Linked DNA regions of Azoarcus olearius. The main gene of each other region encodes a partner of the protein of the gene in region 2 in a complex. Links are inferred from orthologs where the notes say so. Each region holds a gene or a part of one and is shown on either strand. Other genes may lie near its edges.

The links.
Region 1: the proteins of accD (region 2) and dqs_RS04860 are in contact, whole or in part, in a solved structure (PDB 8UXZ), measured with the Escherichia coli proteins. The link is inferred for Azoarcus olearius from one-to-one orthologs.
Region 3: the proteins of accD (region 2) and accC are in contact, whole or in part, in a solved structure (PDB 8UXZ), measured with the Escherichia coli proteins. The link is inferred for Azoarcus olearius from one-to-one orthologs.
Region 4: the proteins of accD (region 2) and accB are in contact, whole or in part, in a solved structure (PDB 8UXZ), measured with the Escherichia coli proteins. The link is inferred for Azoarcus olearius from one-to-one orthologs.

Annotation. Positions count from the first base shown.
Region 1 is NZ_CP016210.1:1,018,751-1,026,858, forward strand. What follows is about bases 416-3,322. They hold dqs_RS04860 (acetyl-CoA carboxylase carboxyltransferase subunit alpha), read left to right. Parts: upstream 416-1,339; coding sequence 1,340-2,305; downstream 2,306-3,322. Other genes in these bases: dqs_RS04855 (TerC family protein), read left to right, coding at 416-1,262; tilS (tRNA lysidine(34) synthetase TilS), read left to right, coding at 2,317-3,322. In the rest of the region: more of dqs_RS04855, read left to right, coding at 300-415; more of tilS, read left to right, coding at 3,323-3,663; dqs_RS04870 (response regulator transcription factor), read right to left, coding at 3,619-4,224; dqs_RS04875 (sensor histidine kinase), read right to left, coding at 4,225-6,216; dqs_RS04880 (TRAP transporter substrate-binding protein), read left to right, coding at 6,445-7,449; dqs_RS04885 (TRAP transporter small permease), read left to right, coding at 7,526-8,108. UniProt on the Escherichia coli protein: Component of the acetyl coenzyme A carboxylase (ACC) complex. First, biotin carboxylase catalyzes the carboxylation of biotin on its carrier protein (BCCP) and then the CO(2) group is transferred by the carboxyltransferase to acetyl-CoA to form malonyl-CoA.
Region 2 is NZ_CP016210.1:1,204,289-1,212,486, forward strand. The notes cover bases 5,202-8,198. They hold accD (acetyl-CoA carboxylase, carboxyltransferase subunit beta), read left to right. Parts: upstream 5,202-6,262; coding sequence 6,263-7,135; downstream 7,136-8,198. Other genes in these bases: trpB (tryptophan synthase subunit beta), read left to right, coding at 5,202-5,408; trpA (tryptophan synthase subunit alpha), read left to right, coding at 5,451-6,266; folC (bifunctional tetrahydrofolate synthase/dihydrofolate synthase), read left to right, coding at 7,152-8,198. In the rest of the region: dqs_RS05665 (motility hub landmark protein FimV), read left to right, coding at 1-2,100; dqs_RS05670 (CbiQ family ECF transporter T component), read left to right, coding at 2,202-2,792; tRNA pseudouridine(38-40) synthase TruA, read left to right, coding at 2,786-3,583; dqs_RS05680 (phosphoribosylanthranilate isomerase), read left to right, coding at 3,584-4,207; more of trpB, read left to right, coding at 4,194-5,201.
Region 3 is NZ_CP016210.1:959,442-967,585, forward strand. The notes cover bases 5,202-8,144. They hold accC (acetyl-CoA carboxylase biotin carboxylase subunit), read right to left. Parts: upstream 7,383-8,144; coding sequence 6,021-7,382; downstream 5,202-6,020. Other genes in these bases: prmA (50S ribosomal protein L11 methyltransferase), read right to left, coding at 5,202-6,010; dqs_RS21190 (hypothetical protein), read right to left, coding at 7,375-7,503; accB (acetyl-CoA carboxylase biotin carboxyl carrier protein), read right to left, coding at 7,512-7,964; aroQ (type II 3-dehydroquinate dehydratase), read right to left, coding at 8,020-8,144. Outside these bases: dqs_RS04555 (GNAT family N-acetyltransferase), read right to left, coding at 1-473; dqs_RS04560 (glycosyltransferase family 4 protein), read left to right, coding at 641-1,861; dqs_RS04565 (carbohydrate kinase family protein), read left to right, coding at 1,925-2,860; dqs_RS04570 (outer membrane lipoprotein), read left to right, coding at 2,854-3,327; dqs_RS04575 (diacylglycerol kinase), read right to left, coding at 3,329-3,721; dqs_RS04580 (DUF3426 domain-containing protein), read right to left, coding at 3,830-5,119; more of prmA, read right to left, coding at 5,126-5,201. UniProt on the Escherichia coli protein: This protein is a component of the acetyl coenzyme A carboxylase complex; first, biotin carboxylase catalyzes the carboxylation of the carrier protein and then the transcarboxylase transfers the carboxyl group to form malonyl-CoA.
Region 4 is NZ_CP016210.1:965,680-969,083, forward strand. Bases 1-2,749 are described here. They hold accB (acetyl-CoA carboxylase biotin carboxyl carrier protein), read right to left. Parts: upstream 1,727-2,749; coding sequence 1,274-1,726; downstream 1-1,273. Other genes in these bases: accC (acetyl-CoA carboxylase biotin carboxylase subunit), read right to left, coding at 1-1,144; dqs_RS21190 (hypothetical protein), read right to left, coding at 1,137-1,265; aroQ (type II 3-dehydroquinate dehydratase), read right to left, coding at 1,782-2,279; dqs_RS04605 (TlpA family protein disulfide reductase), read right to left, coding at 2,341-2,749. Outside these bases: more of dqs_RS04605, read right to left, coding at 2,750-2,877; dqs_RS04610 (hypothetical protein), read right to left, coding at 2,874-3,404. UniProt on the Escherichia coli protein: This protein is a component of the acetyl coenzyme A carboxylase complex; first, biotin carboxylase catalyzes the carboxylation of the carrier protein and then the transcarboxylase transfers the carboxyl group to form malonyl-CoA.

The DNA.
Region 1 (8,108 bases), 190 kb from region 2 along the record:
TTCTTGTGTTGGAACGAATGCAATCATGCACGAATCGCGCCGGCCTGTCATGCGCGCGGCCTTGACATTGCGCCGCGCCGCAATAGACTCCCATTCATCAAGGGGAGTAGCTTTTCGCCGCGGTACCGTCATCACGGTGGGTGTGTCCGGATCGGATACATCCCCCGGTGCTCCGGGCAACTTACGTTGCAAGCGAGACCTTGCCGAAGGGCAAGGTGCGCCGCGACTGTCTGCTTGATGCGAGGCTGGCCTGTGTCCTTCGGGAGCAGGCCTTTTTCGTTTCTTGCACGGAGTCGCAAATGGAATCAATCGGTACGTGGTGGATGTGGGCGGGCTTTGCCTTCATCGTGGTGGCAATGCTGCTGGTGGACCTGGTGGTCTTCAAGAGCGGGCATCAGCATCGGGTGTCGCTGCGCGAGGCTGCTGCATGGTCGCTCGCGTGGGTGACCGTCGCGCTGATCTTCAATGCCGGACTGTGGTGGTATCTGGACGCCACCGCTGGCCGGGCGGTGGCCAACGACAAGGCGTTGTCTTTCCTGGTGGGCTACCTGGTCGAGAAGTCGCTGGCGGTCGACAACGTCTTCGTCTGGATGATGATCTTCAGCTTCTTCGCGGTGCCGTTGGAGTTGCAGCGGCGGGTGTTGCTGTACGGCATCGTGGGCGCAGTCGTGATGCGGACCGGCATGATCTTCGGGGGCAGCTGGCTGATCACGCAGTTCCACTGGGTGCTGTACATCTTCGGCGCCTTCCTGGTTGTCACCGGCGTGAAGATGGCCTGGGTCACGGAGCATCAACCCGACCTCGCACGCAATCCGCTGGTGCGCTGGATCCGCAATCATTACCCGGTCACCGAGCAACTCGAGGGTGAGCGCTTCTTCGTCGTCCGCCAGGGTGTGCGCCATGCCACGCCGCTGTTGCTGGCGCTGGTGCTGGTGGAGGTCTCGGACGTGATCTTCGCGGTGGACAGCATTCCCGCCATCTTCGCGATCACAACCGACCCCTTCATCGTGCTGACGTCGAACCTGTTCGCCATCCTCGGCTTGCGCGCGATGTACTTCCTGCTGGCCGACCTGGGTAACCGCTTCTCGCTGCTGCGGTACGGGCTGGCACTGATTCTGGTGTTCATCGGCACCAAGATGCTGATCGTCGAGTGGATCAAGATCCCCGTCGCGGTCTCGCTCGGCGTCGTTGCCACCATCCTCGCGGTGACCGTGTGGCTCAGCATGCGGCGCGCGGCGCAGGCGGAGGGTGGGGCCGCCTGACGGTGAGTTGTAACGCCTGCGACGGCTTTTTGGTTGCAGGCGTTACAATACCGCTCATTTTTTTGCTGGGACGGTCGATGAAGACCACCTTTCTGGATTTCGAACAACCGATTGCCGAGCTCGAGGAAAAGATCGAGCAACTGCGTTTCGTGCAGGACGACTCCGCGGTCGATATCTCTGAAGAAATCGCACGCCTCGAGGTCAAGAGCCAGGCGCTGACGAAGGATCTGTACGCCAAGCTGACCCCGTGGCAGATCGCCCAGGTCGCCCGCCATCCGCAGCGCCCCTACACGCTGGATTACGTGCAGCACATCTTCACCGACTTCGAGGAACTGCACGGTGACCGCGCCTACGCCGACGACAAGGCGATCGTCGGTGGCCTCGCCCGCTTCAACGGCCAGAGCTGCGTGATCATCGGCCACCAGAAGGGGCGCGATACGAAGGAAAAGATCGCGCGCAACTTCGGCATGCCGCGTCCCGAGGGCTACCGCAAGGCGATGCGGCTGATGAAGCTCGCCGAGAAGTTCGGCCTGCCGGTCTTTACCTTCGTGGATACGCCCGGCGCCTATCCCGGCATCGGCGCCGAGGAGCGCGGGCAGTCTGAAGCGATCGGTCATAACCTGTACGTGATGGCCGAACTGAAAGTGCCGCTGATCTGCACGGTGATCGGCGAGGGTGGCTCCGGCGGCGCGCTGGCGATCGCGGTGGGCGACCAGGTGATGATGATGCAGTACTCCACCTACTCGGTGATTTCGCCCGAGGGCTGTGCCTCCATCCTGTGGAAGAGTGCCGAAAAGGCCTCCGAGGCGGCCGAAACGATGGGTATCACTGCCGCCCGGCTCAAGTCGCTCGGCCTGGTCGACAAGGTGGTCAACGAACCGGTCGGCGGTGCTCACCGCGACCATCGCGCCGCAGCGCAATCTCTCAAGCGGGCCTTGGCCGAAGCCCTGCGCCAGGTCGACACGCTGTCGCCGTCGGAACTCGTCGAGCAGCGGATGGAAAAGCTGATGGGTTACGGCCGCTTCAAGGAAATCGCCGCCTGACTCTCCCGGCCGTGGCCGTGGAACTCGCCGGACCGTTTGCCGAGGTGCTGCGCGCCGCGGCGATCGGTCCGGCGAGCCGTTTGTGCTGCGCGCTGTCGGGAGGCGTGGATTCGGTCGTCACCCTCGATCTGCTGACGCGGCTGCAACCCCGCTTCGGTTTCACCCTCACCGCGGTGCATGTGCACCACGGTCTCAGTCCGCATGCCGACGCCTGGGCGCAGTTCTGTGCGCAGCTGTGTGCCGCGCGCGGGCTTACGCTGGCGATACGGCGGGTCGAGGTGCCCACGGACACCGGGCAGGGGCTGGAGTCGGCCGCGCGTGCGCGGCGCCATGCAGAACTCGTCGCCCAGCCGTGCGACTGGCTTGTGTTCGGCCACCATCAGGACGATCAGGCCGAGACCGTGCTGTTCCGCCTGTTCCGCGGCAGCGGCCTGCGGGGACTGGGGGCGATGGCGGCGGTGGAGCCCGGTCAGCACGCAATGCCGGGCAAGCTGCGCCCGTTGCTCGACATCGGCCGCGCCGGGATCGTGGCCTATGCGCGGGCCGCCGGCCTGGAGTGGATCGAGGACGAAAGCAACGCCGACTGCCGCTTCACCCGCAACGCCTTGCGACACAAGGTGCTTCCGGTCGTCCAGGCGCAGTTTCCGGCTGTGGCGCCCACGCTGGCGCGGACCGCGGCGCTGCTGCGCGAAGGCGCCGACCTGCTGGACGATCTCGCGCGGCTGGACGAGAACGCGTGTGGCGGTCCGGTGCTTGCCGCGGACGTCTTCGCGTCGTTGCCGGCGGCGCGGGCCGCCAATCTGTTGCGTTGGCAGACCGCGCGGATGGGGGCGCGGGCGCCGTCGAGGGCCCGCCTGGGCGAGACGCTGCGCCAGCTGCGCGAGGCACCGGGCCCGCTACGTCTCCCGCTGGGTGATCTGTGGTGTTGCGCTTATCAGGGCCGGGTGTGGCTGGAGCGTGATGATGAAGCGCCGCTGCGCGCGCACCTGTGGTGCGGCGAACCCAGCCTGGGTTGGGGGGCGGGGCAGGTGAGGCTGAGTCAGGGGGGCGGGGGTGCGGCGCTTCGCGTGGCAGCCGGCGAGGCGATGCTGGCGCGGCCCGCACCCGGTCTGCGCATGCGCCTCGGGCCAGCGCGGCCCACGCGCAGCTTCAAGAACCTGTGCCAGGAGGCGGGCATACCGCCGTGGCTGCGCCCGCGGCTGCCGGTGTTGTGGGTGGCGGGCGAGCCGGCCTGGATCGGCGGTATTGGCATCGCCGCGCAGTTCCAGTGCGCGGAGGGGGAGCAGGGCGTGGTGCCGGCGTGGGTGCCGGCGTCAGCTGCGCAGCAGGGTCAGCATCTGGGCCAGTTCGACCGCTGAGCGCACTTCCATCTTGTCGAATACCCGCGAGCGGTGGGCTTCGACGGTGCGCATCGAGATCTGCAGGTCGTCGGCGATGACCTTGTTGAATTTGCCTTCGAGGATGAGGTCCATCACCTCGCGCTCGCGCGCGGTCAGCGTGGCGAGCCGGGCGGCGACGGTTTCACGGTCGGCCGCCACGCGCTGACGCTCGGCGTCGCGCTGGATCGCCTTTTCGACCAGGTCCACAAGCTGGTTGTCGTTGAACGGCTTCTCGATGAAGTCGAACGCGCCCTTCTTCAGCGCGCCAACCGCCATCGGCACGTCGCCATGGCCCGTGATGAAGATGACCGGCAACTGGCAGCCGCGCTCGATCAGTGCGTCGAAGCATTCGAGCCCGCTCATCCCGTCCATGCGGATATCGAGCACGATGCAGCCGCGCCATTCGGGGCGCCATGCCCCCAGAAAAGCCTCGCCGCTGCTCCAGGCCCGGCAGTTCACCGAGCGCGTCTTGAACAACCATTGCAGCGCGTCGCGGATGGCTTCGTCGTCGTCAATGATGTGGGCGCAGGCCTGGGTCATTCAGGAGTCCACCGGGAGCGTAAGGGTGAAGATGGTACCGCCGTCGGGAGCTGGCTCAAAACCGAGGCGGCCGTGGTGCAGCTCGGCGATCGAGCGGCAGATGTTGAGACCCATGCCCATCCCCTCCTGCTTGGTGGTGAAGAAGGGCTGGAACAGGTGGCGCGCGGTCTCGGCGTCGATGCCGGTGCCGTGATCGGTTACCCGTACCGTCACCACGGCTCCCGCGCTGCGCGTGCCGATCCGCACGCTGCGGTTCGGCTCCGGCGTGTCCTGCATGGCATCCATGCCGTTGCGCACCAGGTTGACGATGATCTGCTCGATCATCACCGCGTCCGCGTGCACCACCGGCAGATCGGCGGCGAGGTCGGCCACCAGATGGATGCGGCGTTTGCGCGCGTCCGGTTCGACGAGACCGAGCGCCTCGCGGATCACCTCGTTGAGGTCGAGCGCCTCGCGGCGCGGCTCGGCGCGGCGCACGAAATCGTGCACGCGGCGGATGATGTCGCCGGCGCGGCGCGCCTGACGGCCGATCTTCTCGTGGATGTCGCGCAGTTCGTCGCGGTCGAATTCGTCGGCCTCGAGGCGGTTCAGGCAACCGGTGTTGTAACTGGCGATCGCCGCGAGCGGCTGGTTCAGCTCGTGGGCGAGTGTGGAGGCCATTTCGCCCATCGTCACCAGCCGGGAAGTTGCCTGCAGCCGTTCTTCCTGTTGCAGCGCGAGTTCACGCGCCCGCTTCTGCTCGGTAATGTCGAGCACCGAGCCCATCCAGCCGGTGTGACGGCCGTGGGCGTCGATCAGCGGCGCCTCGAACACCAGCGCGTCCAGCCGCTCGCCGTTCCGGCGCCGCAGGCGCACCTCCACGCCTTCGGGGGAGGTGCCGCCAGCCATGATCTGCTCGTGCAGCTTCTGCGTCTCGGCGATGTGGTCGGGGTCCCAGTAGGGCATGGGCGGCTTGCAGCCGACCAGTTCTTCTGCCGTATAGCCGGTCATGCGGCAGAACGCGGAGTTCACATAGGTGAGGCGGCCGCTGAGATCGCGGGCGCGCAGCCCGGTGATGAGCGAGTCCTCCATCGCACGGCGATAGGCCGATTCGGCGCGTACCGCCTGTTCGGCCGCCTGGCGCGCGGCGAGCTGGCGGCGCAGCTGCCAGACGCTCCAGACGATGATGACCGCGAACAGCAGCATCGAGGCCGACAGCAGCACCGGAATCCAGCGCGTTTCACCCTTGTAGGGCGTGATCTGCAGGGTCAGGCCGTGCCCGGGCGGATCGAAAGCAATGGTGTAGGCGCGGCCCGGGTCGAGCGGCGCGACCTTGGACTTCGAAGCGACTTCGCGCCCGTCGGGGTCGAGCACTGCAACCCGGTAGCGTTCGGAGAACCACCACGGCAGCTCGCGCACGACGAGGTCGGATAGCGAATACACGCCGACGACGGTGCCGAGAAAACCTTCGTCGCCCCAGACCGGGACGTGGGCCTCGAACTGCGTCTGGTCGCCCAGCACCGGGTAGGCGGGGCCGTACACGGGTCGGCCGACGGCGCGGGCGAGGCGCGAGATGTCCGGGGAGGGCACCGCGCCGCTGGTTTCGCCGATCAGCTTGTCTTCCGACTGGGGCGGCATCGAATTGCGAACGCGCCCCTCCGCATCGAGCCACAGAATCTGGACGAGGCCGCGGTCGGGGCTGAGAAGCTGGCGCAACTGCGCTTCCGTGGGGCCGGAAAGCCGTTCCGTGCGCAGCAAATCGGGTGCGATCTGCTGCAGTTGTGCTGCATTGCGGTCAAGCTGGAAGCGCAGATTCTGCTCCATCCACAACGCATCATTGATGAGCGTGGCGCGCTGCTCCTCTTCGTCGTATTCGCGCGTCAGCCAGACGAGGGCCGCGATGGCCCCCAGGAACAGCGCGAGGGCGAGGTAGGGAAGGCGCGCAACCCAGCGGCTGCGCCGGCCCTCCTCGGAGGGCGGTGCGGCTGGCTGAGGAGGGGGCGGCGTGGGCATCGGCGTGAAAGGGTATGTTGCGACGCAGTATGCGGACGCGATGGCATAACCTGTTTGGCGTAAGTTGGTTCTTGCGGACTTCCACAATAGCAGCTGCGATCGGACGGGTTCGATACTTGTCGAATACTTCGGCAGCCCTTCCGCTGTCCGGGTGTATCCGGCAACACCGCAGGTAGCGCCGGATCAATAAGCAGTCAAAGCCAGATTCTTCATCCGGAGGAGAGACTCATGAAAGTCCGCGCCCTGTTGCTCGGCCTGGTGGCCGTCGGCCTGTCCACCACTGCCGCTGCCGCCGATCCCATCGTGATCAAGTTCAGCCACGTCGTCGCCCAGGACACCCCCAAGGGCAAGGCGGCCGACAAGTTCAAGGAACTTGCGGAGAAATACACCGCTGGCGCTGTCAAGGTGGAAGTCTACCCGAACAGCACGCTGTACAAGGACAAGGAAGAAATGGAGGCGCTGCAACTCGGCGCCGTGCAGATGCTGGCGCCTTCGCTCGCCAAGTTCGGCCCGCTGGGCGTGCGCGAGTTCGAGGTCTTCGACCTGCCCTTCATCTTCGACAGCTACGAAGACCTGCACAAGGTGACCTACGGTCAGGTCGGCCAGCAGCTGTTCTCCAAGCTCGAGCCCAAGGGCATCAAGGGGCTGGCGTACTGGGATAACGGCTTCAAGTCGTTCTCTGCCAACTCGCCGATCAAGAAGCCTGAAGATCTGAAGGGCAAGAAGATGCGCATCCAGTCCTCCAAGGTGCTGGAAGAGCAGATGCGCGAGCTGAAGGCGCTGCCGCAGGTGATGGCGTTCTCCGAGGTCTACCAGGCGTTGCAGACCGGCGTGGTTGACGGCACCGAGAACCCGATCTCCAACCTGTACACCCAGAAGATGCACGAGGTTCAGAAGCATCTGGCGATCACCGATCACGGCTATCTCGGCTATGCGGTCATCACCAACAAGAAGTTCTGGGACGGCCTGCCCGCCAACGTGCGCACTTCGCTCGAGAAGGCGATGAAGGAGTCGACCGAGTACGCTAACAAGATCGCCAAGGAAGAGAACGATCAGTCGCTCGAAATGGTGAAGAAGTCCGGCAAGACCGAGGTCACCCAGCTGAGCGCGGATGAACGCCTTGCCTTCAAGAAGGCGCTGGTTCCGGTGCACAAGAAGATGGAGTCGCGGATCGGTGCCGAGCTGATCCAGTCCATCTACAAGGAAACCGGCTTCGATCCGGCCAAGCTGTAATCAACTCGCTGTCCATCATCGGACGCCCGCTGGCTCCTCGTGCGCTCGCGGGCGTTTTCGTGACGGGAGACCTCTCATGCTGAAAATTCTCGATCACCTCGAGGAATGGCTCATCACCTTCCTCATGGGGGCGGCGACGGCGATCATCTTCGTATCGGTGGTGCACCGCTACGGTTCCGGCCTCGACATCCCCGGCCTGCAGGACTGGCTGCTGTCCCTCAACCTGGGTTGGGCGCAGGAGCTGACCATCATCATGTTCGTGTGGATGGCCAAGTTCGGTGCTGCCTACGGTGTGCGCACCGGCATCCACGTTGGCGTAGATGTGCTGATCAACCGGTTGTCGGACCGAAACCGTGCCAAGTTCATCGTCATCGGTCTGGGTGCAGGCGCCCTGTTTACGGGCATTGTCGGAACGCTTGGCGCAGCCTTCGTTCTTGAAAACGGCGCCCATTACCAGTTCCTCACGTGGTTCGGGATGGATACCGGGGACCTGTACGAGGGGCCGACCACGCCCGACCTGGAGTGGCCGACCTGGATTGTCTATTCGGCGATTCCGCTCGGCTCCTACCTGATGTGCTTCCGCTTCTTGCAGGTGATGGCGTCCTTCATCAAGACCGGGGAGCTGCCGCACCACGATCACGGCCATGTCGAGGGGATCG
Region 2 (8,198 bases):
CCGGCCGAGGGGCAGGTCGAGCAGGCGGCCGGCGGTCGCATCGTGCCTCGGGTCGATGCCCCCGCTTCCACGCCGTCCGGCGACAAGCTCAAGGTGTCCCGCACGCAGAGCGGCGAGACGGCGGCCGGCACTGAAGTGGCGAACCGGCTGCAGTCGCTGGAAGAGGAACTCGTATCCCGTGAAAAGGCGCTGGACGAAGCCAACGCCCGCCTGGCGCAGCTGGAACAGAACATCCGCGAACTGCAGAAGCTGCTGCAGCTGAAGAGCGAATCGCTCGCACAGGCGCAGGCCGCCGCCGGCGGTGCCCCGGCACCTGCGATGACGCCGGCGCCCGCGGCTCCGGCTCCAGCCGACACCCCGCCTGCCGCAAGCGCACCGGCGCCGGGCGCCGAAGCGCCGGCAGCAGCCGTCACGCCTGCGACGCCGCCGGCAGAGTCCAAGCCGGCGGAGGCGCCCAAGCCCAAGCCGAAGAAGGTGGTTCCGCCGCCGGAACCCGAACCCGAGCCCGGCTTCCTCGAGTCGATGCTCGGCAACCCGACGATTCTCGCCGCTGGCGGCGGCATTCTCGCCCTGTTGCTGGCCTACGCGGGGCTGCGGATGCGTGGCCGTTCTGCGAAGAAGAACGAGACCGACAGTGCGGCGCTGATCAGTGAGTTCCCGCCCGAAAGCAGCGGTGTGTTCGGCGCCACCGGCGGCCAGAGCGTGGATACCAGTAACAGCAGCGTGATTCACACCGACTTCAGCCAGTCGGGCCTCTCCGCCATCGACGCAGATGAAGGGGTCGATCCGGTGGCCGAAGCCGATGTCTATATGGCCTACGGTCGCGACGCGCAGGCGGAAGAGATTCTGCTCGACGCGCTGAAGGCCGATCCTGAGCGTCTGGCGATCCCGCTTAAGCTGCTCGAGATCTATTCCAAGCGCAAGAGCGCGAAGCAGTTCGAGAGCATCGCCTCCGAACTCTATGCCCGCACTGGCGGCAAGGGTCTCGACTGGGAGAAGACCGCGCTGATGGGGCGCAAGCTCGACCCGGACAACCCGCTGTACAGCAGCAAGACTGTTGAGCCGGAGCGTACCGAGGCCCCGTCCACCGAGATGCCCGCGGCCCCGCTTGCAGCCGCCGGTGTCGCGGGCGCCGCGGCGGCGGCAGTCGCGCTCGAGGCCGCCGAGCAGGATGCGCCGGAAGCGCCTGCGCTCGCCAACCTCGACTTCACCACTTCCATGTCCGGCGTGAGCAACCCGCAGGAGCTGACGGCCACCTGGACCGAAGGCGTGGGGCAGATCGGCGCCGATGCGTCTGAAGCCCCGGTTGAAGAGCCGGCTGCGGACGAACAGCCGGTGTCGATGGATGTCAACCTGGACGCGCTCGACTTCGATCTCGAACTCGACGCGCCGACGCCGGCGGCGGCGCCCGCCGCTGCCGCGGCCCCGGACCTTGCTGCGACCTCGGACCTGATGCTCAATCTCGACCTCGGCGGCGACACCGCACCGCTGGGCCAGGGGGAGGAAGTCGATTCCGCGGCGCCCGGCAACGCCGCTGAAACCGGCACGGTCACTGTCATCGGTCAGGACCTCGACTTCGCCGCTGCCGACGACGCCGGTCTGACCTTCGATCTGCCGGAGTTGAGCGCACCCGCGCCGCAGGCCGACAGTCCCGATCTGAATGCGACGGTGGTGCAGGCCGACGCGCTTGAGTTCGGTGGCGACGCCGCGGCGACCACCGATCTCGAGGCCACGAGCTTCGACAGCAACCTGCTCGATTTCGATTTCGATCTGGATACCCCCGCCGCGACCGCAGCCCCCGCTGCGCCCGCTGCAGGGCTGGACCTCACCAGTATCGACCTCAACCTTGAGCCGCCGGCCGACGCTGACCTTGGCTTCGACGCGCCGCCGTCCGTGGATGAACTGCCGGCGCTGGACGGCACCGCGGCCACGGTGGACGGCGGAATCGACCAGGAAGTGGAAACCAAGCTTGAACTGGCCCGCGCCTACGAGGAAATGGGCGATAAGGATGGCGCGCGCGAACTTCTCGACGAGGTGGTGCGCGAGGGAACGCCGACGCAGCAGGCGGCAGCCCGCGAACTGATCGCCCGTCTGGCCTGATCCTGACCGCCACCAAGCCGCCGTCGCGTATATGCGCGCCGGCGGCTTGCGCTTTTTCGGCCATGCATGCCGCCCTTGTTCTCCTCCTCTGGCTAGTCGCGGTGGTCGTCATCCAGGCGCTACCGGCGCCGGCGCTCCTCGTCGCGGTCGCCGCCAGTATCGGCGTGGCCGCCGTCATTGCGCGGCCGCGCGCGCTCCGGTTGATGCGGCGGGTCCGGTTTCTACTGCTTGCCATCGTTGTGCTGTTCGCCGGCTTCACGCCGGGAGAGGCTCTGGTGGCCGATTGGCCGCTGTTGTCGCCGACGCGCGAAGGGGTGGCGTTGGCGCTGATTCACGCCGGCCGCCTGCTTGCCGTGGTGGCTGCGGTCGCCGTGTTGCTCGAGGTGTTGCCCGCCGCGCGCCTGGTGGGGGGCTTGCATGTGCTGTGCGGACCGCTGCGCTGGATCGGCGTGCCGCCCGAGCGGGTGGCGGTACGGCTGCTGCTCGTGCTGCGTTATGTCGAAACGACGCCGCGTGGCAGTGGCAAGTCGTGGCATGCGTGGCTGGTGGAGGAGGATTCAGCGGCGGAGGAGGATTCAGCGGCGGAGGAGCGCATGCTGTTGCAGCGCGAGCAGTGGCGCGCGCGTGATGTCGCGGTGCTGCTGACGGTGGTGCTCGGATTGGGGCTTTGGGTGAGCGGGGTAGTGTGGTGAGACTGGCGCTGGGCGTGGAATACGCGGGCGATCGCTTCGAAGGCTGGCAAAGCCAGCGCCATGGGCGGACGGTGCAGGATGCGCTCGAAGCGGCGCTGTCGCGGATCGCCGGCGAAGCGGTGAAGTTGCATTGCGCGGGGCGGACGGACACCGGTGTGCATGCCACCGCCCAGGTGGCTCATTTCGACACCGCCGCGGTGCGTCCGCTGTCAGCGTGGATCCGCGGCGTGAACACCCATCTGCCGGCCGGTGTCGCGGTGCGTTGGGCAGTCGAAGTCGATGACGCTTTCCATGCCCGCTTCCTGGCCTACGAGCGTCGCTACCGCTACGTGCTGTTCAATGCGCCGACCCGGCCGGCGCTGCTGGCCGGCAGAGTCGGCTGGTTTCACCTGCCGCTGGACGAGGGGGCGATGGCGGAGGCGGCCCGTTGCCTCGTCGGCGTGCAGGACTTTTCCGCTTTTCGCGCCGCGGAGTGCCAGGCCAAGACGCCGGTGCGCGACATGCGGGAGGTCCGGGTGCAGCGTAGCGGGGACTACCTGATCTTCGATTTCCGCGCCGACGGCTTCCTGCATCACATGATCCGCAATCTGGTGGGGGCGCTGGTGTATGTGGGCAAGGGGCGATATCCGCCGGGGTGGCTGGCCGAAGTGCTGGCGGGGCGGGACCGTTCGCGCGCTGCGCCGACCTTTGCACCCGACGGCCTTTATCTGTGCGGCGTCAGCTATCCGGGCAACTGGCCGCTGCCTGACGATGGGCGTATCATCGCGCTGCCCCGGATTCCCCTCGTCTGAATGTCCCGTACCCGTATCAAGATTTGTGGCCTGACCCGGCCGGATGACGTGCGCGCGGCCGTCGATGCGGGCGCGGACGCGATCGGCTTCGTCTTCTATCCGCCCAGCCCACGTGCGGTCGATTTCGGCCGTGCGGCCGAGCTTGCAGCGCTGCTCCCACCCTTCGTGACCGCAGTCGGACTGTTCGTCAACCCGACGCGCGAGTTCGTCGCCGCCGCGTGTGCCGAAGTGCCGCTGCAACTGTTGCAGTTTCACGGCGACGAGACGGAGGCGGAGTGCGCTTCCCATGGTCGGCCGTGGATCAAGGCTGCGCGGGTCCGCGCGGGGACCGATCTGGTAGAATTCTGCGCTTCCCATGCCCGCGCCCGCGGCATCCTGCTCGACGCCTTCGTCGACGGCTACGGCGGCGGCGGGAAAACATTCGATTGGTCCCTGATTCCTCCCCGGCTCGGGCGGCCCCTGATTCTTTCCGGCGGCCTGAATCCGTCCAACGTGGAAGAGGCGGTGCGCCGCGTCCGCCCTTGGGCGGTCGACGTGTCGAGCGGCGTCGAGGTGGCCAAGGGGATCAAGGATGCGGCCAGGATCGCCGCATTCGTTGCCGGAGTTCGACATGCAGATGGCTGACACGCCTTACCACTATCCCGACGCCCGCGGCCATTTCGGCCGGCACGGCGGCGTCTTCGTCGCCGAAACGCTGATGCCGGCACTCGACGAGCTGCGCGAGGCCTATGCCCGCTACAGCCAGGATCCCGAGTTCATCGCGGAGTTCCAGTACGAACTCAAGCACTACGTCGGCCGGCCCAGTCCGATCTACCACGCCAAGCGCTGGTCGGGCATCCTCGGCGGTGCGCAGGTCTATTTGAAGCGCGAAGACCTCAATCACACCGGCGCGCACAAGGTTAACAACTGCATCGGCCAGGCGCTGCTCGCCCGCCGCATGGGCAAGCCGCGGGTGATTGCCGAAACCGGCGCCGGCCAGCACGGCGTCGCCACCGCCACCGTCGCTGCCCGCTACGGCATGGAGTGCGTGGTCTATATGGGTGCCGAGGACGTCAAGCGCCAAGCCGCCAACGTCTATCGCATGAAACTGCTCGGCGCCACCGTGGTGCCGGTCGAGTCCGGCTCCAAGACCCTGAAGGACGCGCTCAACGAAGCCATGCGCGACTGGGTGACGAACGTTGCCGATACCTTCTACATCATCGGCACCGTGGCGGGGCCGCACCCCTACCCGATGATGGTGCGCGACTTCCAGGCGGTGATCGGCGACGAGTGCAAGGTGCAGATGCCGGAACTGGTCGGCCGTCAGCCCGATCAGGTCATCGCCTGCGTGGGCGGCGGTTCGAACGCGATGGGTATCTTCTACCCCTACCTCGATGTGCCCGGCGTCAAGCTGGTCGGCGTCGAGGCGGCAGGCGAGGGCCTGCAGACCGGCCGTCACGCCGCTCCGCTGACGGCGAACGCGCCGGTGGGCGTGCTGCACGGCAACCGCACCTACCTGATGCAGGACGAGGACGGCCAGATCATCGAAACGCACTCGATCTCGGCCGGTCTCGACTACCCCGGCGTCGGCCCCGAACATGCGTGGTTGAAGGATGACGGGCGCGCCGAGTACGTTGCCGTGACCGACAGCGAGGCGCTGCAGGCCTTCCACGACCTGTGCCGGTTCGAGGGGATCATCCCGGCGCTGGAGTCCTCGCATGCGCTGGCGTACGCCGCCAAGATCGCCCCCACCCTGCCGAAGGATCACGTCCTGCTGGTCAATCTCTCCGGGCGTGGCGACAAGGACATGCACACCGTCGCCGAACGCTCCGGCATCCAGTTCTGAACCCGTAGCGGGCCGTCCCGGCCCGCCGCTGCCGAATCCGACATGTCGAAAATCCAGACCACTTTCCAGCGCCTTCAGGCCCAGGGCCGCAAGGCGCTGATCCCGTTCATCACCGCGGGCGATCCCGACCCCACGCTGACGGTGCCGCTGATGCATGCGCTCGTTGCGGGCGGGGCGGACATCATCGAGTTGGGGGTCCCGTTCTCCGACCCCATGGCTGACGGCCCGACCATCCAGCGTGCTTCCGAGCGCGCATTGGCGCAGGGCATGACCTTGCGCAAGGTGCTGCAGGCCGTGCGCGAGTTCCGCAGCGGGGATGCCGACACCCCGGTGGTACTGATGGGCTACGCCAATCCGATCGAGGCGATGGGCCAGCAGGCCTTTGTCGCCGCAGCCCGCGAAGCCGGCGTGGACGGCGCGCTCGTGGTGGATTACCCGCCCGAAGAGTGCGTCGAGTTCGCCGCGGCCAGCAAGGCGGCCGGGCTCGACCCGATCTTCCTGCTCGCGCCGACGTCGTCGGAACAGCGCTTTGCGGACGTCGCCCGGGCGGGCAGCGGCTACATCTACTACGTCTCGCTGAAGGGCGTGACCGGCGCTGGCACGCTGGATCTGGACGAGGTCGCGCGCCGTATTCCGCAGATCCGCGCTGCGGTGGGCATGCCGGTGGGCGTGGGGTTCGGCATCCGTGACGCCGAAAGCGCGCGACGGATCGGCGCCGTGGCCGATGCGGTGGTGATCGGCAGCCGCATCATCGAAGAGATCGAACGCAGCCCGCGCGAGCAGGCCTGCAGCAATGTCACCCACTTCGTGAAGGGCATCCGCGAAGCCCTCGATACCCTGCCCGGAGTCAAGCAATGAGCTGGCTGCAGAAACTGCTTCCGCCCAAGATCAAGCGCAGCGACGCCGCCGCGCGCAGCAAGTCCATCCCGGAAGGGCTGTGGAGCAAGTGCCCGTCGTGCGAAGCGGTGCTGTACCGCTCCGACCTGGAAAGCAATCAGAGCGTGTGCCCCAAGTGCGGCCACCACCAGCGCTTGCGTGCCCGTGCGCGCCTCGACCTGCTGCTGGACCCCGAGGGCCGGTTCGAACTCGGCAGCGAAGTGGTGCCGGTCGACCCGCTCAAGTTCAAGGATTCGCGCCGCTATCCCGAGCGCCTGTCCACCGCCGTCGCCGACACCGGCGAGGCCGATGCGATGGTCGTCATGCAGGGCGCCATCCTGACGGTGCCGGTGGTGGTGGCCTGCTTCGAGTTCGAATTCCTCGGTGGCTCCATGGGGTCGGTTGTCGGCGAGCGCTTCGTGCGCGGCGCGCGTGCCGCGCTGGAGCAGCGGCTGCCCTTCATCTGCATTACCGCCACCGGCGGCGCGCGGATGCAGGAAGGCCTGTTCTCGCTGATGCAGATGGCCAAGACCACTGCGGCCATCACCCAGCTCGCACAGCGCAAGTTGCCCTTCATCACGCTGCTGACCGACCCGACGATGGGCGGTGTTTCGGCCAGCTTCGCCTTCATGGGGGACGTCGTGATCGCCGAGCCCGGCGCGCTGATCGGTTTTGCAGGTCCGCGGGTCATCGAGCAGACGGTGCGGGAGAAGCTGCCTGAAGGCTTCCAGCGTTCCGAATTCCTGCTCGAAAAGGGCGCGATCGACATGATCGTGGACCGTCGCGAACTGCGCGAGCGGCTTGCGGCGCTGCTGACGCTGATGACCCGCCAGCCGGCGGTCGGCAACTGAGGCAGCCCTGAGCGACATGTCTTTGCCGCACACCCTGGACGGCTGGCTGGAACTGCTCGAGCGCCGTCACGCCCAGGCCATCCAGCTGGGGCTGGAGCGCGTGCGCACGGTGCGCGATGCGCTGGGCCCCGGTCCGGAGACCGTGGTGATCACGGTCGGTGGTACCAATGGCAAGGGCTCGACCTGCGCGATGCTCGAGGCGATCCTGCGCGCCGAGGGTTACCGTGTCGGCTGCTACACCTCGCCCCATCTGCTGCGCTACAACGAGCGCGTGCGGGTCGATGGCCAGGACGTGGACGACGCGCGCCTGGTCGCGGGCTTCGAAGCGGTGGAGCGCGCCCGTGGCGACGTTCCGCTGACGTATTTCGAGCACGGCACGCTGGCGGCGTGGGAGGTGTTCCGCGCGGCCGCGCCGGACGTCGTGATCCTCGAGGTGGGATTGGGCGGCCGTCTGGACGCGGTGAACGTGTTCGAGCCCGACTGTGCGATCGTCACCAGTGTGGCGATGGACCACATGGATTATCTCGGGGACACGCGCGAGGCCATCGGCTACGAGAAGGCGGGCATCTTCCGCAGCGGCCGTCCCGCGGTCTGCGGTGATCCCCAACCGCCCGCTTCGCTGCGCGAGCACGCCGAGGCGATTGGCGCGCAACTGTGGATCAGCGGGCGCGATTTCGGCTTCGGCGGTGACCAGCAGCAGTGGGGCTACTGGCGTTATCCGGCCCCCGCCACCCGCGGTGCGCTGGTCAAGCGGGGCGGCCTGGCCTATCCCGCGCTGCGCGGCGCCAACCAGTTGCTCAACGCGGCCGCGGTGTTTACCGCGCTGGATACGCTGCGCGACCGCATTCCGGTGTCGATGCAGGCGATCCGCCAGGGCTTGATGCTGGTCGAGGTGCCCGGACGCTTCCAGGTGTTGCCGGGCAAGCCCGCGGTGGTGCTGGACGTGGCCCACAATCCGCAGGCCGCCGGCGTGCTCGCCGAGAACCTCGGCGGCATGGGGTTCTACCCCGAAACCTGGGCGGTACTCGGCATGCTGGCGGACAAGGACGTGGAAGGTGTGGTC
Region 3 (8,144 bases), 240 kb from region 2 along the record:
TCGGCCATGCTCACCGAGGCGCAGCCGATCAGGTAGTCGTAGCCGTTTTCCTGCATGTAGCGCGCGAGTCCGGCCCACAGCAGGGCGATGACCGCGCCGCTGCGGTAGTCGGCGTCGATGCACGAGCGGCCGATCTCGACGATGCGGCTGCGCAGATGCTGCAGGCGGGTGATATCGAACTCGTTCTCCGAGTAATAGCCACCGACCTTGCGCGCCGCGGCGGGCGACAGAATGCGGTAAGTGCCGACGATGCGGCCGGCATCCTCGTCGCGCACGATCAGGTGTTCGCAAAAGGGATCGTAGATGTCGCGATCCACCCCCGGTGTGCGTGTGGCCAGGCGGGCGCCCATTTCTTCGGCGAACACCCGGTAACGCAGCTTCTGCGCTTCGAGGATCTCGGTCTCGCAACTGGCCAGGCCGACGTGGAGGTTGCGGCCGGGGCGGGTGGCGGGCTGCTGGCTTTTCTGGAGCATGACGGTCCTCGTCCTGTGCGTGATGGATGCATTCTCGAAAGCGGTCGTTGCGCCGCGGTGACGCGTCCGTTACGGCGCGATGACGGCCCGTCCGGGCGGTGGCCGGCTTCATCCAAGTGTCACGGGGCGGTCACGTCGCTGTCGCTCGCCGGGCCGACGATGCCGCCATGGACGCGCCGCTCAGCCTGCAGGATCTCGCCCGTGCAAGTCGCCAGTTGCGCATCGCGCTGGTGACCGAAACCTTTCCGCCGGAGATCAACGGCGTGGCGATGACGACGGGGCGCATGGTCGATGGACTGTTGCGGCTGGGGCACCGCGTGCAACTGGTGCGTCCGCGCCAGGGGGCGGACGATCAGCCGGCACGCGGCGAAGGCTATGAGGAAGTGCTGGCGCGTGGTCTGCCGATTCCGCGTTACAACCATCTGAAGATGGGACTGCCGGCTCGCAGCACGCTGACGCGCATGTGGTCGCTCCGGCGGCCGGATGTGGTGCAGGTGGTTACCGAAGGGCCGCTCGGGTGGTCGGCGGTGGCGGCGGCGCGCAAGCTGCGGCTGCCGGTCATCACCGAGTTCCACACCAACTTCCACAGCTACAGCCGCTACTACGGCATGGGGTGGCTGAAGCAGCCGGTGGAGGCCTATCTGCGGCGCTTTCACAACAAGGGTGACCTGTGTCTGGCGCCCACCGCGGAACTGGCCGCGCAACTCGCGGCGCGCGGGGTGCGCAAGGTGGACGTGGTGGCACGCGGTGTCGACACCGCCCTGTTCGCCCCGGCGCGGCGCAGCGAAGCCCTGCGTTCGAGCTGGGGCGCCCGTCCCGAAACCCTGGTGCTGACGGTGGTGGGGCGGCTGGCTGCGGAGAAGAATCTCGGGCTGGCCCTGCGCGCGTTCGACGCCCTGCGCCAGCGACGCGCCGACGTGCGGCTGGTATTGGTGGGCGACGGTCCGGCCCGCGCGGCGCTGGCCGCCGCCAGTCCGGAAACCGTATTCGCCGGCATGCGGACCGGGGCCGACCTTGCCGCCCACTACGCGTCCGCGGACCTGTTCCTGTTCCCCAGCACCACCGAAACCTTCGGCAACGTCACTACCGAGGCTTTGGCGAGCGGGCTGCCGGTGATCGGCTTCGACTACGCAGCGGCGGCCGAGCGCATCCGCGGCGGCGACAACGGCTGCCTCGCACCGCTTGGCGACGAGCAGGGCTTCGTCGAAGCCGTGCTGCGGGTCGGCACCGACGACGCCCTGCGCCTTGCGCTCGCCGCCCGTGCGCGCGACAGCGTGGCCGATGCCGACTGGGCTGCGGTTGCCCAGCGCCTGGCGGCGGTGATCGAACGCGTGGTCGATCGCCACGAGGCGCGCCTGATCGGCGCCGCGCACGTCGCCGCGGCCTGATCGCCTGCGGCGGCCGGTCCGCCCCGCCTATAATGGCGGCATTGCGTTCCGGCTAGGTTTCTTATGTCCATCCTCGTATGCGGTTCGATGGCCTATGACTCGATCATGGTCTTTCAGGACCGGTTCTCGAACCACATCCTCCCCGAGCAGATCCACATCCTCAACGTGTCCTTCTTCGTGCCCGAGCTGCGGCGCGAGTTCGGTGGCTGCGCGGGCAACATCGCCTACAACCTGAAGCTGCTCGGCAGCGAGCCGCTGATCATGGCCACCGTCGGCGACGATGCCGGGCCTTACCGCGAGCGCCTGCAGGCACTGGGCCTGCGTCAGGACTACGTGCGGGGCGTGCCGGGCACCTTTACCGCGCAAGCCTTCATCACCACCGACCTGGACGACAACCAGATCACCGCCTTTCACCCCGGGGCGATGATGCAGTCGCACCTCAACGATGCCGGGCAGGCGGAGGGCGTCAGGCTTGCGATCGTGTCGCCCGACGGCCGCGACGGCATGCTGCGCCATGCCGAAGGGCTGGCGGCGGCAGGTGTGCCCTTCATCTTCGACCCAGGTCAGGCGCTGCCCATCCTGTCCGGCGATGAACTGCTGCGCTGCCTGCAACTGGCTACCTACTGCACGGTCAATGATTACGAGGCGCGCCTGATGAGCGAGAAAACCGGCCGCTCGATCGAGCAGCTGGCCAATGAGGTCGATGGCCTGGTCGTGACCCTCGGCGCAGAGGGCTCCCGGGTCCACGCCGATGGCGCGGCGGTGATCATCCCCGCGGTGGAGGCCGATGCAGTGGTGGATCCGACCGGGTGTGGCGATGCCTACCGTGCCGGCTTGCTGCACGGCCTGTCGCAAGGGTGGGATTGGGTGCGCACCGGCCGCCTGGCGGCGGTGATGGGCGCGATCAAGATCGCTCACCGCGGCGGGCAGAACCATGCGCCCACGCGGGCGGACATTGCGGCGCGCTATCTCGCCGCTTTTGGAGAGGCACTATGGTGAGTGTGAATCCGGTGGGGCGCCGGACCCTGGCGCTGATCCTGGTCGCAAGTCTGGGCCTGGGCGGCTGCGCGGCCGGCCTGGGCGGCGGCACCTACTCCCGCACCGAGGCACGACGCGCGATGGTGGTGCAGTTCGGCGTCATCGAATCGGTGCGCGGCGTGCAGCTGGAGGGCACCAAGAGCCCGGTGGGAACCGTCTCGGGCGCTGCGGTCGGCGGCATCGCCGGCAGCTCCGTGGGCGGCAACCGCGGTTCGGCAATCGGCGCGGTGCTGGGCGCCGTGGCGGGTGGCCTCGCCGGCTCCGCGATCGAAGAAGGCGTGACCCGCAAGCCGGGTGTCGAGGTCACCGTGCAGCTGGAAAACGGTCAATACCTGGCGGTCGTCCAGCAGGACGAAGGCGAGCAGTTCATGCCGGGCGAACGGGTCCGCATCCTGCGTGACGGCGGCACGACCCGCGTCACGCGCTGAGTCATCCGAACAGCACCAGACCCCACACCATCGCGAGATTGAGCAGCGCCACCAGCACGGCGGCGCTGCCGATGTCCTTTGCGCGCTTGGCGAGCTGGTGATGGTCGAGCGAGACGCGGTCCACCGTGGCCTCGATCGCCGAGTTGAGCAGCTCCACGATCAGCACCAGCAGCGTGCTGCCGACCAGCAGCGCCTTGCCCGCGCCGTCGGTGGGCGCGACGAAGGCGAGCGGGATCAGCACCGCGGCGAGCAGGCATTCCTGGCGAAAGGCGTCTTCGTGCCGGAGGGCGGCACGCAACCCGGCGAGCGAGTAGCGGAAGGCGTTCCAGATGCGGGGGAGGCCGGTCTTGCCCTTGAACGGGCTTTCCGCGTGTTTCGAGTTGGTCGGGTCCATGGTTGTCGGCAGAGTTCTCGCGGGTGGCGCGAAGATGGGAGGGACGGCGCGCGGTGCTGACCGGGCGAGTATCTCCGTGCGGAGTTACCGGCCGGTGACCGCCCGCACTCAGGGGTAGAACACGTACACCCTGTAACCGGTGGGGGCGATGTCGGGCGCTTCGAAGTTGAGCCGCACCGTTGCGTCGCTGCGTGCCTTGAACGATTCCGGCAGCGTGCTGCTGCCGTACCACTCCTCGGGCGCCAGCACCCGCCGCACCAGCGGAACGTCGGCGGGGTCGGTGAGCGTCAACTCGAGATGGGGCCAGGCCTGCGGGTAATCGGCACGGTTCTGGATGGTGGCGTGCAGGATGTAGCGGCCGGGGCGGCCGGGTTCGGACTGCAGGTCCGGGCTCTCGATGTTGATCAGCATCGCATCGCGCGGCAACGGCATGTCGCATCCAAGCTGTGCGCACGCGGAAACGTAGAGCGGCCGCAGGCCCGGCAGCGTGCGGCTGATCTGGCCGCGGAACAGGTAGGCCGACTGGGCGACGAGCACGAGCGCGAGCAGGAGCACGGTCGCCGGAATCAGCCGGGATCCGGGGCCGGCGGCGGGCGGAGGCCCGTAGTGCGCGTCCAGGTGGTCGGAGTCCAGGCCTGAGGCGTCCTCGGTGGTTGGCAGGTCGGACGCCGGCGCGATCCACGCGGCCGGCTCGGCGTTGTCCCGTGCCGCCGGTTCGTCCTGAGGCTCGTGCTCGAAGGCGACAACCGGCTCGGGGCTCGGCATGTCCTCGACCAGGGGTTCGATGCGGTGGGCCGCGGGTCCGGAGGGCTCGGGCGCATCGCGACGGTTGCCTTCGAGCGGAAAGACGGGGTCGGGGATCGGATTGCCGGCGAGGCGGCTTCCGGCGGCGGCGACCATCGCGGAAAAGTCCACGCGCGGCGCACCGCCATGCTCGTCGTCGTGATGTTCAGGGGTAGGCGCTGGCTGCGGCGCATGGTCCGCATCCGGCGCGAACATCGGCTCGCGCACGTGGGGCGCGGCGGGGGGCTCGACCGTAAAGGGTTTTTCGTCAGCGTCTGCCTGCAATGGCGTTTCCGCGGTGTCGAAACCGTCCGGCAGGTCGAATTCGAGATCGCTGAACGCGGAAGTCGTCGCGGGGGGCGCGGCGCTGGGCGCCGGCTGAAGCGGTGCGGGCTGCGTTGGTGGCGTGAGCGGCGGCGTGAGCGGCGGCGATGGCGGCTCTGCGTAGCCCGGCTCGGAGGCAGCGCTTTCCTGGGCCTGCTGGCCTTCGAGCAGATGGTCGAGGGCGTTGAAGGGGTTGAAGCAGTGCCCGCAGCGCACCTCGCCGTGGCGCGCGCGAAGCTGCTCCGGGCGCAGCCGGAAGATCGTCTGGCAGGCCGGGCAGCGGGTCAGCATCGCTGCCTACCGTTGCCCTTCGAGCCGCACCCAGCCCTCCAGCACGGCGCCTACCCGTAGCGAAAGATAAGGCGCCCAGGCGTCGATGACCTGCTGGGATTGGGTTTCGAGCACGCCGGATAGGGCGATACGGCCACCCGCAGCGACGCGCGCGGCGATCGCCGGCGCGAGCACGCACAGCGGGTTGGTGAGGATGTTGGCGACGACGACGGCGAAGGTGTCGCCCACCGGAACCGCGGAATGCTGCAGCCGCAGCGTGACGCCGTTGCGGCTGGCGTTGTCCCGCGCGGCTTCGATCGCCTTGTCGTCGATGTCGATGCCCAGGACGTCGCCCGCGCCGAGGCGCGCCGCGGCGATGCCGAGAATGCCCGAGCCGCAGCCATAATCGAGCACGCTCGTGCCCGGCTGCACGGTGTCGCACAGCCACTCCAGGCACAGCCGGGTGGTCGGATGCGAGCCGGTGCCGAAGGCCATGCCGGGGTCGAGTTCGATGTTGATCGCGTTCGCGTCCGGCGCTTCGTGCCACGACGGCACAATCCACAGCCGGTCGGTGATGCGGATCGGGTCGAACTGGCTTTGCGTCAGCTGCACCCAGTTCTGCTCGGCCACCTCTTCGGTGGTGAAGGGAGGCACCGCATCGAAACCCGCCGCGCCGGCAGCCTGCGCGAGCGCTGGGGCCAGCTCGGTTGCGGCGTCGAACAGCGCGATGACGCGGCTGTGGTCCCACAGGCTGGTGGGCAGGTGCCCGGGCTCGCCGAACTGCGGCTTCTCCGCCTCGGTGCCGGCATCGGCGTCCTCGATCGAGACCGACAGCGCGCCCGCGTCCATCAGCGCGTCCGACAGCGCCTCCGCCTTTGCCGCCTCAGCCTGCAGGATGACCGAAATCCACATGGCGTGCCGCTCAGCCCTTCTTCACTTCGCTGCGCTCGGCGAGCTTGTGTTCCAGGTAGTGAATGCTGGTGCCGCCTTCGACGAAGCGGGCGTCCATCATCAGTTCCTGGTGCAGCGGGATGTTGGTCTTGATGCCGGCAACCGCCATTTCCGACAGCGCGATGCGCATGCGGCGGATCGCCTGCTCGCGGGTGTCGCCGTAGGCGATCAGCTTGCCGATCATCGAATCGTAGTGCGGCGGCACCATATAGCCGTTGTACACATGCGAATCGACGCGGATGCCGGGACCGCCCGGGGTGTGCCAGTTGTCGATGCGGCCCGGCGACGGCGTGAACTTGAACGGGTCTTCGGCGTTGATCCGGCATTCGATCGCGTGACCGCGGAAGGGGATGTCGCGCTGCTGGAACGGCAGCTTTTCACCCGCGGCGACACGGATCTGCGTCTGCACGATGTCGATGCCGGTGATCATCTCGGTGACCGGGTGTTCAACCTGCACCCGGGTGTTCATCTCGATGAAGTAGAACTCGCCGTTTTCGTACAGGAACTCGAAGGTGCCCGCGCCGCGGTAGCCGATCTTGCGGCAGGCTTCGGCGCAGCGTTCACCGATCTTGGCGATCAGCTTGCGGTCGATGCCCGGGGCCGGCGCTTCTTCGATCACCTTCTGGTGGCGGCGCTGCATGGAGCAGTCGCGTTCGCCGAGGTAGACCGCGTTGCCGTGCTGGTCCGCCAGCACCTGGATTTCCACGTGGCGCGGGTTCTCCAGGAACTTCTCCATGTAGACGGTCGGGTTGCCGAAGGCAGCGCCGGCTTCCGCACGGGTGGTGGTGACCGCGTTGAGCAGTGCCGCTTCGGTGTGCACCACGCGCATGCCGCGCCCGCCACCGCCGCCGGCAGCCTTGATGATCACCGGGTAGCCAATGGCGCGCGCGATCTTGACGATTTCCTTGGGCTCTTCCGGCAGCGCGCCGTCGGAACCGGGCACGCAGGGCACGCCGGCGGCCTTCATCGCATCCTTGGCGGAAACCTTGTCGCCCATCAGGCGGATGGTGTCGGGGCGCGGGCCGATGAAGACGAAGCCGGATTGCTCGACACGTTCGGCGAAGTCGGCGTTTTCCGACAGGAAGCCGTAGCCAGGGTGGATGGCTTCGGCGTCGGTGACCTCGGCGGCCGAGATGATCGCCGGCACGTTGAGGTAGCTCAGACCGGACGGTGCCGGGCCGATGCAGACCGATTCGTCGGCCAGCGTGACGTACTTGGCTTCGGTGTCCGCCTCGGAATGCACCGCGACGGTCTTGATGCCGAGTTCGCGGCAGGCGCGCAGGACCCGCAGGGCGATTTCGCCGCGGTTGGCGATCAGGATCTTTTCAAACATGAGTGGTCTCCGCGGCGAAGTTGCCGGTGCCGCGCGCGGTCGCGGGGCGGTGGGGATGCGCCGCTGCATCGCCGGCCGGCAGCGGGGCGCCGCGGCTGGCGATCAGAGTGTTGCCGGACATGGTGCCTGTCAGCCGATTACGAAGAGCGGCTGGCCGTATTCGACCGGCTGGCCGTTTTCAACCAGCACGGCCTTGATCGTGCCGCTCGCGTCGGCCTCGATCTCGTTCATCAGCTTCATTGCCTCGATGATGCACAGCGCGTCACCTTCGCTGACGGACTGGCCGAGTTCGGCAAAGGGCTTGGCGCCGGGGGCGGACGAGCGGTAGAAGGTGCCGACCATCGGCGACTTGACGATGTGACCGGCGGGCAGCGCATCGGCGGCAGCCGGCGCTTCGACGGCCGGTGCGGCCACGGCGGCTTGAGGTGCCGCGGCTTGCGGCGGCGCGTAATAGGTGGCCTGCACAGGGGCGGACAGGTGCTTGGCGATGCGCACCTTCTCTTCGCCTTCGGTGACCTCCAGTTCGGAAATCCCCGATTCCTGGACGAGGTCGATCAGTTTCTTGAGTTTGCGCAGATCCATGCTGTACTCCGGACATGACGGCGCCGCCCCGGGGGACGGCGGCCGCAATCGATGATTAGAGGTGTCTTTCGCGCAGGCGCCCGAGCACGAACTCGGTCGCTGCCAGATAGCCGTACGCACCCAGCCCGCAGATCACGCCGGCGGCGCGATCGGAGAAGTACGAGTGATGGCGGAAAGGCT
Region 4 (3,404 bases), 240 kb from region 2 along the record:
CGTAGTGCGGCGGCACCATATAGCCGTTGTACACATGCGAATCGACGCGGATGCCGGGACCGCCCGGGGTGTGCCAGTTGTCGATGCGGCCCGGCGACGGCGTGAACTTGAACGGGTCTTCGGCGTTGATCCGGCATTCGATCGCGTGACCGCGGAAGGGGATGTCGCGCTGCTGGAACGGCAGCTTTTCACCCGCGGCGACACGGATCTGCGTCTGCACGATGTCGATGCCGGTGATCATCTCGGTGACCGGGTGTTCAACCTGCACCCGGGTGTTCATCTCGATGAAGTAGAACTCGCCGTTTTCGTACAGGAACTCGAAGGTGCCCGCGCCGCGGTAGCCGATCTTGCGGCAGGCTTCGGCGCAGCGTTCACCGATCTTGGCGATCAGCTTGCGGTCGATGCCCGGGGCCGGCGCTTCTTCGATCACCTTCTGGTGGCGGCGCTGCATGGAGCAGTCGCGTTCGCCGAGGTAGACCGCGTTGCCGTGCTGGTCCGCCAGCACCTGGATTTCCACGTGGCGCGGGTTCTCCAGGAACTTCTCCATGTAGACGGTCGGGTTGCCGAAGGCAGCGCCGGCTTCCGCACGGGTGGTGGTGACCGCGTTGAGCAGTGCCGCTTCGGTGTGCACCACGCGCATGCCGCGCCCGCCACCGCCGCCGGCAGCCTTGATGATCACCGGGTAGCCAATGGCGCGCGCGATCTTGACGATTTCCTTGGGCTCTTCCGGCAGCGCGCCGTCGGAACCGGGCACGCAGGGCACGCCGGCGGCCTTCATCGCATCCTTGGCGGAAACCTTGTCGCCCATCAGGCGGATGGTGTCGGGGCGCGGGCCGATGAAGACGAAGCCGGATTGCTCGACACGTTCGGCGAAGTCGGCGTTTTCCGACAGGAAGCCGTAGCCAGGGTGGATGGCTTCGGCGTCGGTGACCTCGGCGGCCGAGATGATCGCCGGCACGTTGAGGTAGCTCAGACCGGACGGTGCCGGGCCGATGCAGACCGATTCGTCGGCCAGCGTGACGTACTTGGCTTCGGTGTCCGCCTCGGAATGCACCGCGACGGTCTTGATGCCGAGTTCGCGGCAGGCGCGCAGGACCCGCAGGGCGATTTCGCCGCGGTTGGCGATCAGGATCTTTTCAAACATGAGTGGTCTCCGCGGCGAAGTTGCCGGTGCCGCGCGCGGTCGCGGGGCGGTGGGGATGCGCCGCTGCATCGCCGGCCGGCAGCGGGGCGCCGCGGCTGGCGATCAGAGTGTTGCCGGACATGGTGCCTGTCAGCCGATTACGAAGAGCGGCTGGCCGTATTCGACCGGCTGGCCGTTTTCAACCAGCACGGCCTTGATCGTGCCGCTCGCGTCGGCCTCGATCTCGTTCATCAGCTTCATTGCCTCGATGATGCACAGCGCGTCACCTTCGCTGACGGACTGGCCGAGTTCGGCAAAGGGCTTGGCGCCGGGGGCGGACGAGCGGTAGAAGGTGCCGACCATCGGCGACTTGACGATGTGACCGGCGGGCAGCGCATCGGCGGCAGCCGGCGCTTCGACGGCCGGTGCGGCCACGGCGGCTTGAGGTGCCGCGGCTTGCGGCGGCGCGTAATAGGTGGCCTGCACAGGGGCGGACAGGTGCTTGGCGATGCGCACCTTCTCTTCGCCTTCGGTGACCTCCAGTTCGGAAATCCCCGATTCCTGGACGAGGTCGATCAGTTTCTTGAGTTTGCGCAGATCCATGCTGTACTCCGGACATGACGGCGCCGCCCCGGGGGACGGCGGCCGCAATCGATGATTAGAGGTGTCTTTCGCGCAGGCGCCCGAGCACGAACTCGGTCGCTGCCAGATAGCCGTACGCACCCAGCCCGCAGATCACGCCGGCGGCGCGATCGGAGAAGTACGAGTGATGGCGGAAAGGCTCGCGGGCGTGGATGTTGGAGAGGTGAACCTCCACGTAGGGGATGCTGACCGCGGCGAGCGCGTCGCGCAGCGCCACGCTGGTGTGCGTGTAGCCCGCGGGGTTGATGATGATGAAGTCGACGCCCTCGGCTGCCGCTGCCTGCACCCGGTCGATCAGTTGTCCTTCGTGGTTGCTCTGGAAGGATTCGACCACGACGCCATCGGCGCGCGCGCGCGCTTCCATCGCGGCATGGACGTCCGCGAGGGTGGTGCGACCGTAGATGTCCGGTTCGCGAGTGCCGAGCAGATTGAGATTGGGGCCGTGAAGCGCCAGGATGCGGCCTTGCGGCGGCGGAGGCGTTTCCGTTTTTTGGCTGCGTTTTGAGCGCGTCATGCGGGCAAGTTTGCCGCAGATGGCCGCAAGTTGTCCAGCGCCGAAGTGTATCGGCCCCGGCTCAGGGGGCCAGCAGGGTGCGGATTTTGCCTTCGAGTTCGGCGCGGTTCAAGGTGCCGAGTTTGCTTGCGCGTACATTGCCGTCGCGGTCGATCAGCAGCGTGAAGGGAAGCGCTTGGCTGGTATTGCCGAACGCGGCGGTCAGTTCGAGCTGCGCGGGGCCGGCGATCAGCAGCGGATACGGGACCTCGAATTCGTCGGCGAATGCCTGCACCTTGTCCGGGGTATCGACGCTGATGCCGACGAACTGGACCGGCTGGTCGGCGAATGTCCGGCTGGCCGCCGAGAAGTCCGGGATTTCCTTGCGGCACGGCGGGCACCAGGTGGCCCAGAAGTTCACGACCAGCACCTTGTCCTTCCACGCGGCCAGGCTCTGCGGCTGCCCTGCCGCGTCCGGGAGTTGAAGGGCGTAGAGCGCGGCGGCGGAGTGCCGGGTCGTGGGCGGCGTGGCCGGACGGCTTGCAAAATAGCCGGCAACCGCGGCGAGCACGGCAACCAGCGCGATGACCAGGGTGCGGGCGTGGGAGCGCATGCTCATTCCGCCGCCGGTGAGCGGGGGGCGGCCAGCATCGCCTCGACCTGGGCGAGGCGTGCGCGGTCCTGGCGGCGGGCGTTGCGTTCGGCGCCGGCCGGAAAGATGGACAGCCGCACCGGCACGTCGTCCCAATCGAAGCTCAATACCGCTTCGGGCGCGCCCGGCGCGGGGCGGCGGGGTTCGCGGTGCTCGTAGGCGAAGTCGCGGTTGAGGAAGAAGATTTCGACCTCTTTGGCGCTTTCCGGGTAAAGCTCGATTTCCAGTTCCGAGTAACGTCCCGCGGTGCCGTCCAGCGCGCCGCCGGTGAGGTAGGGGCGGAAGTCTTCGAGCAGGTGCATCACCTCCACCGCGGCGCGGCGCATTTCCAGCAAGCGCTCGGCTTGTTCCTCGTCCTGATACAGCGCCTGCCAGGCGCGCAGCTCGGCTTCGATTTCGGTGTTGTTCGGGAGCGCCTCGGAGTCGGTGGCGCCCAGTTGGCGCGCCGCCTTCCGCTTTGCGAAGCCGAAATCGCTGATGCCGTCCTCGGCCAT